2 regions of the Rossellomorea sp. NPDC071047 genome follow, and region 1 is predicted to be linked to the other one. Evidence: a T-box and tRNA genes for the amino acid it is inferred to sense, from the RefSeq annotation. Region 1 holds a T-box; the other holds one or more tRNA genes.

Region 1 (6,966 bases):
AAGCTATTAACAATTTCATTTAATGTCATGGAAGGTGTCAAGTCATAAGAACCTGCTTGAAAACCGGATTCATTGTTAAATTTCACATAGTATTTAAAAATTGTAGAATTCTTAACGATTCCTTCATCCTCCAGAATGTTCCCGATGGATGTCACTCCAGAGCCTATAGGTATTTCGACTTTCACTGGTTTCGTATTGTCCGGATCGACGGGTTTTAATGCTGAATTCACGTAAAGGTACCCACCAATGGCCGTTCCTCCAATAATGATGACAAGACAAAGAATGACAAGTCCTACTATTTTTCTAATGACCTTTGCCTCCTCTTGTCTTTCCAGCAATTTTTTCATAAGTGTCTCTTTTATATTTTTGTTCTTTTCCAAAGCTATATTTCCCCCTTTCGAGCAAAAAAGCGGGATATCCGTTAAAGGTAATTCGACATCATCTCCACTATTATACAATATTTTGCACAAAGTGAAACAGGGACCTGCAAAAAGGTGAATTTTTTGTCCCTTTTTGCGGTCCCTGTTTCTTATGAAACTATAGCTTATTGCTTATTCTGCGTCTTCTTCTTCGTCTAAGAAAGTGTTTAACATTTCTTCGATCATGTCCCACTCATCTTCAGTTTCAATCGGCTTTAATTCGCCTTCTTGACCTTCGTCTCCAGGAAGGAATGCAGAAGCATGAATTTCAATTTCTTCTTCGTCGTTCTCATCTGCTCCCAGTGGATAGTAAAGGACATATGATTTATTGAATTTATCTGATTCAAACGTGAAAAGAACCTCGCATAATTGTTCATTTCCTTGTTCGTCAACTACTGTAATTTGTTTTTCTCCGTGTTCCATGAACATTCACCTCATTATTTTTGGCTGTCAAGATATCCTTGGAGGATCATCATTGCCGCCATTTTATCAATTACTTTCTTACGTTTCTTCCTACTTACATCGGCTTCTAAAAGGACTCGTTCCGCAGCCATTGTACTCAGTCGTTCATCCCAGTACTTAACGGGAAGGGATAACTCTTGCTGAATTAATTCTCCATAAGCTTTAGACGCTTCTCCCCGGGGACCAATTGAGTTGTTCATGTTTTTAGGCAATCCGACTACAACTGTATCCACCTGGTACTCTTCGGCAAGTTCCTTTAATCTGTCGATCCGGAACACACCTTGATCTTCGTCGATCTTAATCGTTTCAATTCCTTGAGCGGTCCAACCAAGCTCATCGCTAATTGCGACTCCCACTGTCTTAGAGCCGACGTCTAAACCCATTACACGCATGTATTATCCCTCTTTGTGCTGTTTCAAATACGATTTGACTAATTCTTCGATGATCTCATCACGTTCTAAACGGCGGATGATATTTCTGGCATCTTGATGTCTAGGAATGTAAGCAGGATCTCCAGATAATAAGTACCCTACGATTTGATTGATCGGGTTGTATCCTTTTTCTTGAAGAGCATCATGAACCTGCAGGAGTACTTCCTTCACGTCATGTTCGAACGGCTCCTCTGAAAAATCAAATCGCATCGTTTTGTCAAAAGAACTCATTTTTAGCACCTCTCTTTAGGCTTGTCTTTTTGACAACCGAATTGTTAATCGTTACCTACATTGTACACCACTTTAACACGGAGTTAAATGGATTTGACCCATTCTTCTACAATTTGCAGGGCTTCTTCTACTTTTTCCGGGTGTTTACCCCCGGCTTGAGCCATGTCCGGACGGCCACCGCCTCCTCCACCACAGCGTGAAGCCACTTCTTTAACAAGTTTTCCAGCATGATATCCTTTTTCGACTAAGTCCTTCGTAACTCCTGCAATGATCGTAACTTTGTCGTCTCCAGTTGTTGCCAACACAATAACCCCGGAGCCCAATTTCAGTTTAAGATCATCCATCATTGTACGTAATCCATTGCTATCTCCAGCAGCCACTTTCGCGGAAAGAACATTCACCCCGTCAATGACTTTGACTTGATCCGTTAAGCTACCTGCTTCTATGTTAGACAACTTTGCGGATAATGATTCATTTTCTCTCTGAAGCTCTTTCATTTCTACTAATAAAGAGTCCACCCGGTTGACGACTTCTTTAGGGTTCGCTTTAAGTTTGCCTGCTACTTCTTTCAGTTGAGAAACTTGATCATTCAACACTTTATAAGCATTCTCTGCTGTAACAGCTTCAATCCTTCTTGTGCCTGCTCCGATTCCACTTTCAGAAAGGATCTTAAATAACCCGATTTCAGACGTGTTCGATACATGACAGCCACCACAAAGTTCTAAGCTATATTCTCCAATCGATACGACGCGGACTTCTTCGCCGTATTTTTCTCCGAATAGAGCCATCGCCCCCATCGCTTTTGCCTCTGATAATGATTTAAGGGCTGTGTTCACTGAAATAGCCTTCCAGACCTTCTCATTGACGATGGTTTCGATTCGCTCAATCTCTTCCTGGGAAACAGAACCGAAATGAGAGAAGTCGAATCGGAGGCGATCTGGTTCTACTAAGGAACCTGCCTGGTTTACATGATCTCCAAGAACATCTTTCAATGCCTGATGAAGGATGTGAGTAGCTGTGTGATTTTTCTCGACTCTTGTTCTGGATTCACGGGATACTTTAGCAAGCACCTGTGCATGTTGCTCTATTGTACCTTCTTCAACGATGGCAGAGTGGAGGTTTTGGCCATTAGGCGCTTTCTTGACGTTTGTCACCAAAACTTTCACACCCATAGCTTCAATGTATCCTTTATCTCCGATTTGTCCGCCGCTCTCTGCGTAGAAAGGTGTCTGGTCGAGGATGAATTGACATTCCTGTCCTTTATCAACTTTCGGTTGGCGCTCATTGTCAACCAACAGTTCAAGAATAGTAGCAGTCGTTTCTAAGGTATCATACCCTACAAAGCGACTTTCTACCGTGATGTCACTAAGGACTCCACCCTGCACCTGCATGCTTCCTACATCCTGGCGAGCCGATCTCGCTCTTTCACGCTGAGCTTCCATCTCTTTCTCAAAACCATCATGATCAACTGTTAATCCCTCTTCTTCTGCATATTCTTCCGTTAATTCAACCGGGAATCCGTACGTATCATACAAACGGAAGACATCCTCACCAGGAACGATCTTGTTACCTGCAGATTTTTGTACCTTGATGATGGAAGAAAGAATAGCAAGCCCCTCGTTCAATGTTTCGTGGAAGCGATCTTCTTCATTTTTCACTACTTTTTGGATGAATTCCGCTTTTTGCTTCACTTCCGGATAGAAATCCACCATGATTTCAGAAACAACCGGAACCAACTCATACATGAATGGACGGTTGATTTCAATTTGTTTCGCAAATCGAACCGCACGGCGAAGCAATCTTCTTAATACATAGCCGCGGCCTTCATTGGATGGAAGAGCTCCGTCACCGATCGCAAAGGAAACCGTTCTGATATGATCAGCGATGACCTTGAACGCTACGTCGATTTCACTGTCCTTGCCGTATGACTTACCGGAAATTTCTTCAGTAGCAGAAATGATCGGCATAAATAAATCAGTATCAAAGTTTGTAGGTACTTCCTGAACCACACATGCCATACGTTCAAGTCCCATACCGGTATCAATATTCTTCTTAGGGAGTGGAGTGTACGTTCCGTCAGGGTTATGGTTGAATTGTGAGAACACGAGATTCCATACCTCAAGGTAACGATCATTCTCCCCACCCGGATATAATTCAGGGTCTTCAGGATTGTCCCCATATTCCGACCCGCGATCGTAGAAGATTTCTGTATTCGGGCCACTTGGACCTTCCCCGATATCCCAGAAGTTCCCTTCAATGCGGATGATTCGTTCAGCTGGTACGCCTACTTTTTTGTTCCAGATGTCAAATGCTTCATGATCTTCAGGGTGAATGGTAACCGAAAGCTTTTCGGGATCAAAACCGATCCATTTCGCGTCAGTCAAAAATTCCCAAGCCCATTCAATTGCTTCTACTTTAAAATATTCTCCGATCGAGAAGTTTCCAAGCATTTCGAAAAACGTGTGATGGCGTGCTGTTTTCCCTACATTTTCAATATCATTAGTACGAATCGACTTTTGGGCATTCACGATCCTTGGATTTTGAGGGATGACACGTCCATCAAAATATTTCTTTAATGTCGCTACCCCACTATTGATCCATAAAAGGGACGGATCCTCATGCGGAACCAATGATGCACTTGGTTCCACCCCGTGTCCTTTTTCCTGAAAGAAATCTAAAAACTTCTGACGAATTTCTGCGCCTGTTAATTTGTTCATTTCAAGCTTCCTCCTTTATATGTATGGTTAAAAAAGAATACAAAAAAGCCCTCATCCCTAAAACAGGGACGAGAGCTGTTTCTCGCGGTACCACCCTGGTTATGAATAAAGGAAAGCCCTTCCGCTTTTCTTATATTCATCCCTCAAAACACCTTAACGCGGATAGACGGCAGGCTTTACCTGCACTCAGGATTAGCATTCGGTTATCCTTCATCTAAAATCCCTTACAGCCTGGGGGATTCCTCTCTGGTAGATGGGCTATAACGTACTCGATCCTTCATTGCTTTCATTTTATACGAATACTTGTATATGTTGGATTATAGAAATATTCACTGTATTTGTCAATGTTGATTCTTATTTTTCTAGTCAATCTTCACCATTTGCATGAATGAAATGGGTTCGTCCATGTAATATCGCTACTTTTACCACCGCTAAAAAAGGTACTGCAACAATCATGCCGATCACACCCCCTACCTCACCACCAAGGATAAGGGCACCCATAATAAACAGTGGATGCATATGTAGGCTTTTTCCGACAATGAGGGGCGATAAGATATTCCCCTCAAAGAATTGGAGAACTATGACCATGATGACGACATATATCATCATATTGACTGAAATCGTACTGGCCACAATGGCAGCAGGAACGGCTCCGATAATCGGTCCGAAATAGGGTATTACATTGGTTACTCCAATGATCAACCCGAGGATCAAGGGATACTTCATACCGATCAACCAGAGTGTTAATGCTGAAAGTCCCCCTATGATCAAACAAACTAAAAGCTGTCCCCGGATATAGCCTCCCAGCGATTCATCCACATCCCTTGAAAAAGAGATTGCGCTATCCCTCCATTTTTTAGGAGTAAGCTGCCACAGGAATTTTTTCACTTTCGTAATATCCTTTAATAAATAAAAGGATACGAAGGGAATGATCGCAACAAGCAGCAAGCTGTTCATAAACTTCATCACAGTGGCCAGAACGACTGCGACAAGCCCCGTCAACCAGGCTTCGATCCCGTCGATTCTTTCCTCTAATTGAGATTGTATTCCGTCAGGCCAAGTGGAGGTCTCGCTTTGCACATAGTCCAGCCACCTCTGGTATTGTTTTGTAAAAAGTGGCGCATTCTCTGATAAATCTTTCAGCTGATGTATGATGATTGGAGTCCCCTTATAGACCGCATACCCTAATCCTCCGAAGAAAAGGATGTAGATGAGCATGATCGCTATCCCTCTATGAATGCCCGCCTCATGGATTTTTTCTACTATTGGATGAAGCAAATAGGCAATGAATCCCCCTATCAAAAAGGGAAGGAGCGAAAAGAACAATACTTCCAGGACCGGATGCCATACAGGCTTTAATAAGTAGAGAATATATAGGAATATAGCAAGAATAAGAGCTATTGAAAGTCGGTACAACCATTTGGCATAGGGTTTCTTTTCCATCATCAACACTCCCTTCTCTTCTATATTGTTGGAAGATAGAAGGGTATTTTATTCATTTAGGTATAACATAAAAAAAGACTGACCCGAAAGTCAGCCTTTTAGCTGTTAAAAAAGTTTCTTTACTTGTTTACGAATTCGTTTCATTTGTCTTTGGTTCATCATATTGGATCTTTGTGAATAGATAGAAGCAGCGATTCCTGCTCCAAAACCAACGATGGATGCAAATGTTTTGTTCAAGAAAGACACCTCTTCCTAGCTTAGTCGGCGTTCTTCCTCATCAAACAAGTCGTCTAAGGAGCTCAGTGATCCATCCTCTTCCACTTGATGAGTATGAATGACTCCCTTTGACAAGGAAAGCTCTATATAGCAACCCCAACAATAATATTGGTTGATGCCGATCTTTCCGATATCTTTGCTCTGACAATTTGGACACTTCATCGGTAAGGTTCACCTCTATTACACCAAACCTGGTGTGTATTCCCTACCATCATGACCAATCAGAGCTCATTTTATACTTGTTCAATGAGAATATCCGCTAAAAACGATGTTAGATCACCGTTCTTATATAGTGTGGGATATTTTCTTGATTTCATAAGGAGTAACCTTTTCCAAAGCACCCACCTAAATTTATTTATTCAATTTTCATGATGTTGCCTGCTCACTTACTTCCTTCACATAATCAACCTCAAACCCAAGATCTTCAAGCATCTGGTGATCGGCTGTCCCTTCCTGGCCGGCTGTCGTTAAGTAATCGCCAACAAAAATCGAGTTGGCCGGATAAAGTCCCAGTGGTTGTAAACTGCGAAGATTCACTTCCCGCCCACCTGAAATTCGAATCTCTTTTGTCGGGTTGATGAAACGCATTAAACAAAGGACCTTCAAACAATATCTCGGATCGAGGTCGTTTGTCCCTTCAAGAGGGGTACCATCTATAGCATGTAAAAAGTTCACGGGAATGGAGTCGGCATCAAGCACCTTTAAACTGCGGGACATATCAACCACATCCTGCAATGTCTCTTTCATGCCGACAATGATTCCGGAACAGGGAGAAATCCCTTGTGCTTTCGCTTGTTCAACGGTATTCACCCTGTCTTCATATGTATGGGAAGTGGTGATGTTTTCATGATGATTCTCTGAAGTATTGATGTTATGGTTATAACGGTCCACCCCTGCTTCCTTTAACCGTTTCGCCTGATCGTCTTTTAATAACCCTAAACACGCACATACTTTTAAGTTATACTGCTCTTTGATTTCCTTTACTGC
Region 2 (6,966 bases), on a different contig from region 1:
GGGAACGTGAGCTTGAGTATTCAGCGGGAGGCAATGAATACAACTGGGGATATGACCCTCACAGCTACTTCTCCCCGGACGGTGCGTATTCACAGGATGCCACTGATCCGCAACTACGAATCGAAGAAACGAAACGATTGATCGATGCCATTCATGATAAGGGTATGGGCGTCGTACTCGACGTGGTCTACACGCATATGGCGAAAACAAGCACACTGAACGACATCGTGCCAAATTACTATGCGTTCCAGGATGACAAAGGAAACTTCCTTGGAGGGTTCGGAAACAACCTGGCAACCAACCATACAATGGCTGAGAAACTGATGGTCGACTCAGTGAAATACTGGTTCGACGAATACAAGATCGATGGTATGCGATTCGATATGATGGGCGACGCAACCTACCCATCCGTCCAAAAAGCTTATGACGCAGCGGCTGAAATCAACCCGGACGCACTGTTCATCGGTGAAGGCTGGAGAACATTCGCCGGTCACTTGTCTGATCCTTCATTAGAAGGAATGGGTGCCGACCAGGACTGGATGGACAAAACCGACGACGTAGGAGTCTTCTCCGACGAAATCCGTAACGAACTGAAATCCGGCTTCGGTTCAGAAGGTGAGCCGAGATTCCTGACAGGCGGAGCACGCGACATCAACACGATTTTTAACAACATCAAAGGGCAACCTGGCAACACAGCAGACGATGACCCGGGCGACATGGTTCAATACATCGCAGCCCATGACAACCTGCCGTTATACGATGTCATTGCCCAATCGATCAAAAAGGACCCGGCCATTCCGGAAAACAACCTGGAGATTCATAAGCGTATCCGCCTTGGTAACTCCATGATTTTAACATCACAAGGAACGGCCTTTATCCACGCTGGCCAGGAATACGGACGAACCAAGCAATGGCTAGGGGAAGGCGTTCCGGAACAGAAATATCATGAGCTGGAAGACGAAGAAGGCAACCCATTCGGTTACTTCATCCACGACTCATACGATTCATCCGACGCCATCAATAAGTTTGACTGGGAAAAAGCAACGAATAAGAAGAAATATGAAATCAATACAACGACGAGAGAATATACAGAAGGTTTGATTAAGCTTAGAAGATCAACCGACGCTTTCCGTTTAGGTGAGCAGGCGCTGGTTGACCAGAATGTATCTCTATTGGATGTACCTGAGATGGCTGATACAGACTTGATGCTTGCTTATAAGAATGTATCCACAGATGGTACAGGTGAGTACTACGTATTTGTCAATGCGGATAGCGAAGCACGTACCCTATCGGTGGGTGACTATGACTTATCTAAAGGGAAGGTTGTTGTAGACAACGATGAAGCGGGAACAAAGCCTGTTTCTAAGAAATCTGGATTTACATTGACGAAAGATACTTTGACTTTGGACCCTTTAACTACTGTTGTGATCAAGGTGGAGAAGCGGGACGTGGGGACAGGTCCCTTGTCCCGGATCCTGAATTGGTGGTGGGAATGGGGGAGAGGTCCCTTATCTTGGATTCTGAATTGGTGGGACTAGATCCCTTGGTCCGATTTTTGAGTAAGCGTTACTTCAATACAGGTATAATGTCATTTAAGTAAGTAACGTTGCAAGTTCATGTAAAGTGAATGTTTCAAGACAATAATAACCAAGAGTGGCGATTTTATTGCACTCTTGGTTTTTTAGTTTTCGTGCTCATTCAATAAGGATGTTCACGATTTATGTCGTATATGATGATTCAAGTAATAAAGCTTCTATCTTTCTTCGCTTTTCTTATAAACTAATTTCCATTATCCGTTTAATTGAATAAGTATAGGAATAGAGATGACTTTCAACATTACAGATATAGTTTAATAAACAATCGTATTCACTTACTAGTGAGGGAAACAGAGGACAATTTCTGATGCTATCAAATGAATTAATTCCAGTTATGATTATTTGTACAACTCAAAATTTAATCGTTTCGGTAACATAGTTTAAAATCGTTTTAATAAAGAAAATGTAGAAACTTCGGGATACTTTCTCAGGGTCCTCCGTTTAATCAATCAAAATCCTTTAAAATCAGCGCCACACAAAGGTGTTTTCAAAAGTTCATGAATACACTAAGAAGAATAGCGGTGTCATCGGTGCTCTCTTCCCGCTACAATTAGACAGAAATAATAAGTACATAGATATGTAGAATTCATGGTGAAGCAAAACAGTAATTATTTCTTAGATGAAAATCTAAAATAGAAAGACGGATATGAAAGTAAATGTGGATAACCATAAGCATGCTACAGAAGCTGGACAGGCATAATCGGAATAATCTATTAAAGAAACTAAAACAAATTGATGGAGTAAGAGGAAGGGATCGATTAAGAGTAACAGGAATCTCCAAGTGTGTAATTGACCGTGTCCGAAAAGGAGGACCGGGGACAGTCAGCCTGTCCCTACGTCCACTCTTATAGCTGTTTAAGATACTCCTCAATTTTCCTATACGTATCGTAACGGTCAGCCCCTGAAAGAACGACAATGTTATCAGCGATTAACCCATCTTTCTTCCCACCGCAGACAATCAGTTCTTTTGCTACTTTTCCACTTATCGCATTGCGGGGATAAATCGGGCATTTTAATCTGTTCGCCAATAATTCAGCTGCCGGATAATCATTAAATGTACCAATCACAATCGCTTTCTCTAGCATATCATCTTCCTCCTTCGGTTTTTCAGTCGGTTTAGGCGTATCAGGGAAATAAGGCAAGTTAAAATATTCCAGTACTCCTTTAGCGGCTTCTCTCGCCACTTCTTTTTGGTAGTCTTTATCAAGCATAAGTTTAGCTTCTTCGGGATGATCCATGAACCCATTTTCCGTCAGGATGGCGACGCCTTCGAATTCCCTGGTTATATGAAGGTCCTGCTCAATGATTCCACGCCACACTTGCTTGGTCCCTTGCCTTAAATATTTCCCTACGCTATTGGCCAGTTCCCTTGCATACTTGCTTCCAGGTTGGATATGAACAGAGATCCCGCTCGGGTTTGACCCGCTGAAAGACCCATCAAATGCATTGAAATGAAAGCTTACTAACACGATTTTCACATTCGATGCGCCGTATTTATTGATGTAGAACTTCAATAATCGATTTGCTTCATTTGTTCTGGCTGTCAACGGGACATCTTTGGTCGTTGGTGAAATATCATGGATGATGACCCCATGCCTCTTCAATTCATCCCCGAAAAACTCACTCACAGGTTCATTGAACTCATTCTCCTTAATCGACCTGCCCAGGGAGCTGATATAGGGAGACCTCTTTCCAGGAGTCTCTAATCCATGACCAGCATCCCTTAATACTACATAAATCATCTAAATTCCCCCTTTACTAGTAATATATTCACAGCTTGTCTTATTGGTTACGGTGGATTGGGCGCAGGCACCTTGTCTACCCGGTCACTACCAATCCCTAATTCCCTAGGACAAGGGACCGTTTCCTCCGTCCCTTATCATTCTTTTAGGAATAAAAGGTTTGATATCAAGAAAAGTATGGTATTATTCAAAAGTAGTAAATACGACTTATACTTAACTATGATTCTTTCACTAGTGAAGGTGCATTCGCTCGTATATCACAAACCAATCTTTCATAATTCGTACGATAAAGGCAAACCCATTGAAAAGTGGTGACGCAAAACTATAGGGGCTAATGTCTTAACGACGACGCTTGCCAGTTTTCGAAACGTACTCCTGCGACGTGGAGGAGAAATGATGAAGGTGACTCGATTTTTATCACAAATGAAATTACAATGGCACTCTATGAGGATCCATTACAATCTCGTATTACTAGAGGGCTGTTTAGATTGCCGACTCAAAAAGAAACTGAAGGAAAAAATAACGTATCATGAAATGAAGTTAGATAACCTATATTAGTGGTACAAAGGGAAAGATAAAGGAAGATGAAATTTGCAATACGCTAATATGAAAAAAAGCAGCCAACTTATATGTAGGAGGTTGGCTGCTTTTTTCTATTTAATCCCGTTATGCCTAAACAATAATTTGCGACAACGGACCTGTCCTTCTTTCCCAAAATCATAAAAGAAGACTCGCTTATATTTTGATAACGTATGTTTTCCTTCCATAACTGAAATGGAGGGAAGGGATTTGAGGGGGTATCAGTTTAACTAAATAGGGAAGTGGATCATTAAAAGTTTTGAATTTGAATTAGAAATAAACATTAAGAGATTTTAAAATTGACTATTGATATTAACTTTATAAATATGGTATATTCTTTTTCGGCTTACAAAATTGTTAAGATGAGTAAGTTGAAAAAAGTTTTCTTTTTTATTTTTTAGAAGTTGACTTCTGCGAAATGAATTGTTATAGTTATACATGTCCTTAAGCGGGATACTCACATAGATATGGCCCATTGGTCAAGCGGTTAAGACACCGCCCTTTCACGGCGGTAACACGGGTTCGAATCCCGTATGGGTCACCAATTTGGAGGATTAGCTCAGCTGGGAGAGCATCTGCCTTACAAGCAGAGGGTCGGCGGTTCGATCCCGTCATCCTCCACCAAGTTTTTTTACGCAAGTAAAATAAACTACAACAAATTACGCAAGCAAAATATCTTTTTTTTGAATTGCTTCTGTGAAGTAACTTTCCGTTAAGACTTCATATGAAAGTAAATATGCCGGTGTAGCTCAACTGGTAGAGCAACTGACTTGTAATCAGTAGGTTGGGGGTTCAAGTCCTCTTGCCGGCACCATTTGGTTTCTTACTTGTATAGATGAGCCATTAGCTCAGTTGGTAGAGCATCTGACTTTTAATCAGAGGGTCGAAGGTTCGAGTCCTTCATGGCTCACCAAAGATTTTCGTGAATTCGAAATATCTAATTTTCTTATCATGCGGGTGTGGCGGAATTGGCAGACGCACCAGACTTAGGATCTGGCGCCGCAAGGCGTGGGGGTTCAAGTCCCTTCACCCGCACCATTTGTTTCGCGGAAGTAGTTCAGTGGTAGAACACCACCTTGCCAAGGTGGGGGTCGCGGGTTCGAATCCCGTCTTCCGCTCCAAGAATTTGCCGGGGTGGCGGAACTGGCAGACGCACAGGACTTAAAATCCTGCGGTAGGTGACTACCGTACCGGTTCGATTCCGGTCCTCGGCACCAAAGTTTTTTGCGTCAGCAAAATAACTTTCCATTCATTACTACAATAGAAAGCATTTAGCGCCCGTAGCTCAATTGGATAGAGCGTTTGACTACGGATCAAAAGGTTAGGGGTTCGACTCCTCTCGGGCGCGCCATATATTTCGGGAAGTAGCTCAGCTTGGTAGAGCACTTGGTTTGGGACCAAGGGGTCGCAGGTTCGAATCCTGTCTTCCCGACCACTTCTTTGGGGCCTTAGCTCAGCTGGGAGAGCGCCTGCTTTGCACGCAGGAGGTCAGCGGTTCGATCCCGCTAGGCTCCACCAAGTTTTTTTACGAAAGTAAAATTAACTTCATTGATTTTCGCTTAAGCAAAAATCAAATTGAATAGTAAATGTTTCGTGGCGGTGTAGCTCAGCTGGCTAGAGCGTACGGTTCATACCCGTGAGGTCGGGGGTTCGATCCCCTCCGCCGCTATTACTCAATAAACAATGTACGATTTATAAGGACCCTTAGCTCAGTTGGTTAGAGCAGACGGCTCATAACCGTCCGGTCGTAGGTTCGAGTCCTACAGGGTCCATTATACACGGAGGAATACCCAAGTCCGGCTGAAGGGATCGGTCTTGAAAACCGACAGGGGTGTAACAGCCCGCGGGGGTTCGAATCCCCCTTCCTCCTCCATGTTTACCTTCACTATATTTATATCGTCGCGGGGTGGAGCAGTTCGGTAGCTCGTCGGGCTCATAACCCGAAGGTCGCAGGTTCAAATCCTGTCCCCGCAATACCATTTTGACTTAGGATAGGATAATCCTTGAAGAGTCACGCATGGATAGTTATTTTCGCTATCGCGAAAAAACTTTGGTCCGGTAGTTCAGTTGGTTAGAATGCCTGCCTGTCACGCAGGAGGTCGCGGGTTCGAGTCCCGTCCGGACCGCCATTTTCAATTAGTTAGTAATAGGAAGTTGGTCATTTGATAATTTAATCTTCTATATAATATGGCTCAGTAGCTCAGTTGGTAGAGCAATGGACTGAAAATCCATGTGTCGGCGGTTCGATTCCGTCCTGAGCCACCATTTATACTTAAGAACCTTTAAGTATTTCTTTTATTTGGAGGGGTAGCGAAGTGGCTAAACGCGGCGGACTGTAAATCCGCTCCTTCGGGTTCGGCAGTTCGAATCTGCCCCCCTCCACCATTTTTAATAAAATTCTCTAATATATAGGGGCATAGTTTAACGGTAGAACGAAGGTCTCCAAAACCTTTGGTGTGGGTTCGATTCCTACTGCCCCTGCCAAAGATATGTTAAACATGGCGATTGTGGCGAAGTGGTTAACGCACCTGATTGTGGTTCAGGCATTCGTGGGTTCGATTCCCATCAGTCGCCCTTTATATTGGGCTATAGCCAAGCGGTAAGGCATCGCACTTTGACTGCGACATGCGTTGGTTCGAATCCAGCTAGCCCAGCCAACGGCGGCATAGCCAAGTGGTAAGGCAGAGGTCTGCAAAACCTTTATCACCGGTTCAAATCCGGTTGCCGCCTCCAATTCTTCATGCGGGTGTAGTTTAGTGGTAAAACCTCAGCCTTCCAAGCTGATGATGAGGGTTCGATTCCCTTCACCCGCTCCAATTATTCTTGGGCCTATAGCTCAGCTGGTTAGAGCGCACGCCTGATAAGCGTGAGGTCGGTGGTTCGAGTCCACTTAGGCCCACCATTTTATTATTCCGCAGTAGCTCAGTGGTAGAGCTATCGGCTGTTAACCGATCGGTCGCAAGTTCGAATCTTGCCTGCGGAGCCATTTTCTTCTTATAAAGAGTTAATGGAAAGACAATCTCTTTTTTTGAGAAAGTTTTAAAAAGAAG

What was found. A T-box is a leader RNA that pairs with one kind of tRNA and senses whether it is charged. The one in region 1 lies ahead of alaS (alanine--tRNA ligase), so its partner is inferred to be a tRNA-Ala.
Region 2: it encodes a tRNA-Ala, which carries the amino acid that the T-box ahead of alaS (alanine--tRNA ligase) is inferred to sense. The anticodon was not compared.

What each region holds. Positions count from the first base shown of each region.
Region 1 is NZ_JBNNJT010000001.1:168,696-175,661, reverse strand. It holds gene mltG (endolytic transglycosylase MltG) at 1-386, opposite strand, end outside; gene ACQKFO_RS00835 (DUF1292 domain-containing protein) at 552-842, opposite strand; gene ruvX (Holliday junction resolvase RuvX) at 857-1,273, opposite strand; gene ACQKFO_RS00825 (IreB family regulatory phosphoprotein) at 1,277-1,543, opposite strand; gene alaS (alanine--tRNA ligase) at 1,627-4,260, opposite strand; T-box leader at 4,322-4,550, opposite strand; gene ACQKFO_RS00815 (AI-2E family transporter) at 4,627-5,706, opposite strand; gene ACQKFO_RS00810 (YrzQ family protein) at 5,809-5,949, opposite strand; gene ACQKFO_RS00805 (hypothetical protein) at 5,956-6,141, opposite strand; gene bioB (biotin synthase BioB) at 6,346-6,966, opposite strand, start outside.
Region 2 is NZ_JBNNJT010000004.1:308-7,273, reverse strand. It holds gene ACQKFO_RS14440 (pullulanase) at 1-1,538, shown strand, start outside; gene ACQKFO_RS14435 (N-acetylmuramoyl-L-alanine amidase) at 2,441-3,337, opposite strand; cyclic di-GMP riboswitch class I at 3,619-3,704, shown strand; tRNA gene ACQKFO_RS14430 (tRNA-Glu) at 4,386-4,460, shown strand; tRNA gene ACQKFO_RS14425 (tRNA-Val) at 4,465-4,540, shown strand; tRNA gene ACQKFO_RS14420 (tRNA-Thr) at 4,655-4,730, shown strand; tRNA gene ACQKFO_RS14415 (tRNA-Lys) at 4,754-4,829, shown strand; tRNA gene ACQKFO_RS14410 (tRNA-Leu) at 4,870-4,954, shown strand; tRNA gene ACQKFO_RS14405 (tRNA-Gly) at 4,963-5,037, shown strand; tRNA gene ACQKFO_RS14400 (tRNA-Leu) at 5,045-5,133, shown strand; tRNA gene ACQKFO_RS14395 (tRNA-Arg) at 5,191-5,267, shown strand; tRNA gene ACQKFO_RS14390 (tRNA-Pro) at 5,275-5,351, shown strand; tRNA gene ACQKFO_RS14385 (tRNA-Ala) at 5,359-5,434, shown strand; tRNA gene ACQKFO_RS14380 (tRNA-Met) at 5,512-5,585, shown strand; tRNA gene ACQKFO_RS14375 (tRNA-Ile) at 5,615-5,688, shown strand; tRNA gene ACQKFO_RS14370 (tRNA-Ser) at 5,697-5,789, shown strand; tRNA gene ACQKFO_RS14365 (tRNA-Met) at 5,817-5,890, shown strand; tRNA gene ACQKFO_RS14360 (tRNA-Asp) at 5,969-6,045, shown strand; tRNA gene ACQKFO_RS14355 (tRNA-Phe) at 6,106-6,181, shown strand; tRNA gene ACQKFO_RS14350 (tRNA-Tyr) at 6,218-6,301, shown strand; tRNA gene ACQKFO_RS14345 (tRNA-Trp) at 6,327-6,400, shown strand; tRNA gene ACQKFO_RS14340 (tRNA-His) at 6,418-6,490, shown strand; tRNA gene ACQKFO_RS14335 (tRNA-Gln) at 6,499-6,573, shown strand; tRNA gene ACQKFO_RS14330 (tRNA-Cys) at 6,576-6,649, shown strand; tRNA gene ACQKFO_RS14325 (tRNA-Gly) at 6,659-6,732, shown strand; tRNA gene ACQKFO_RS14320 (tRNA-Ile) at 6,742-6,818, shown strand; tRNA gene ACQKFO_RS14315 (tRNA-Asn) at 6,828-6,902, shown strand.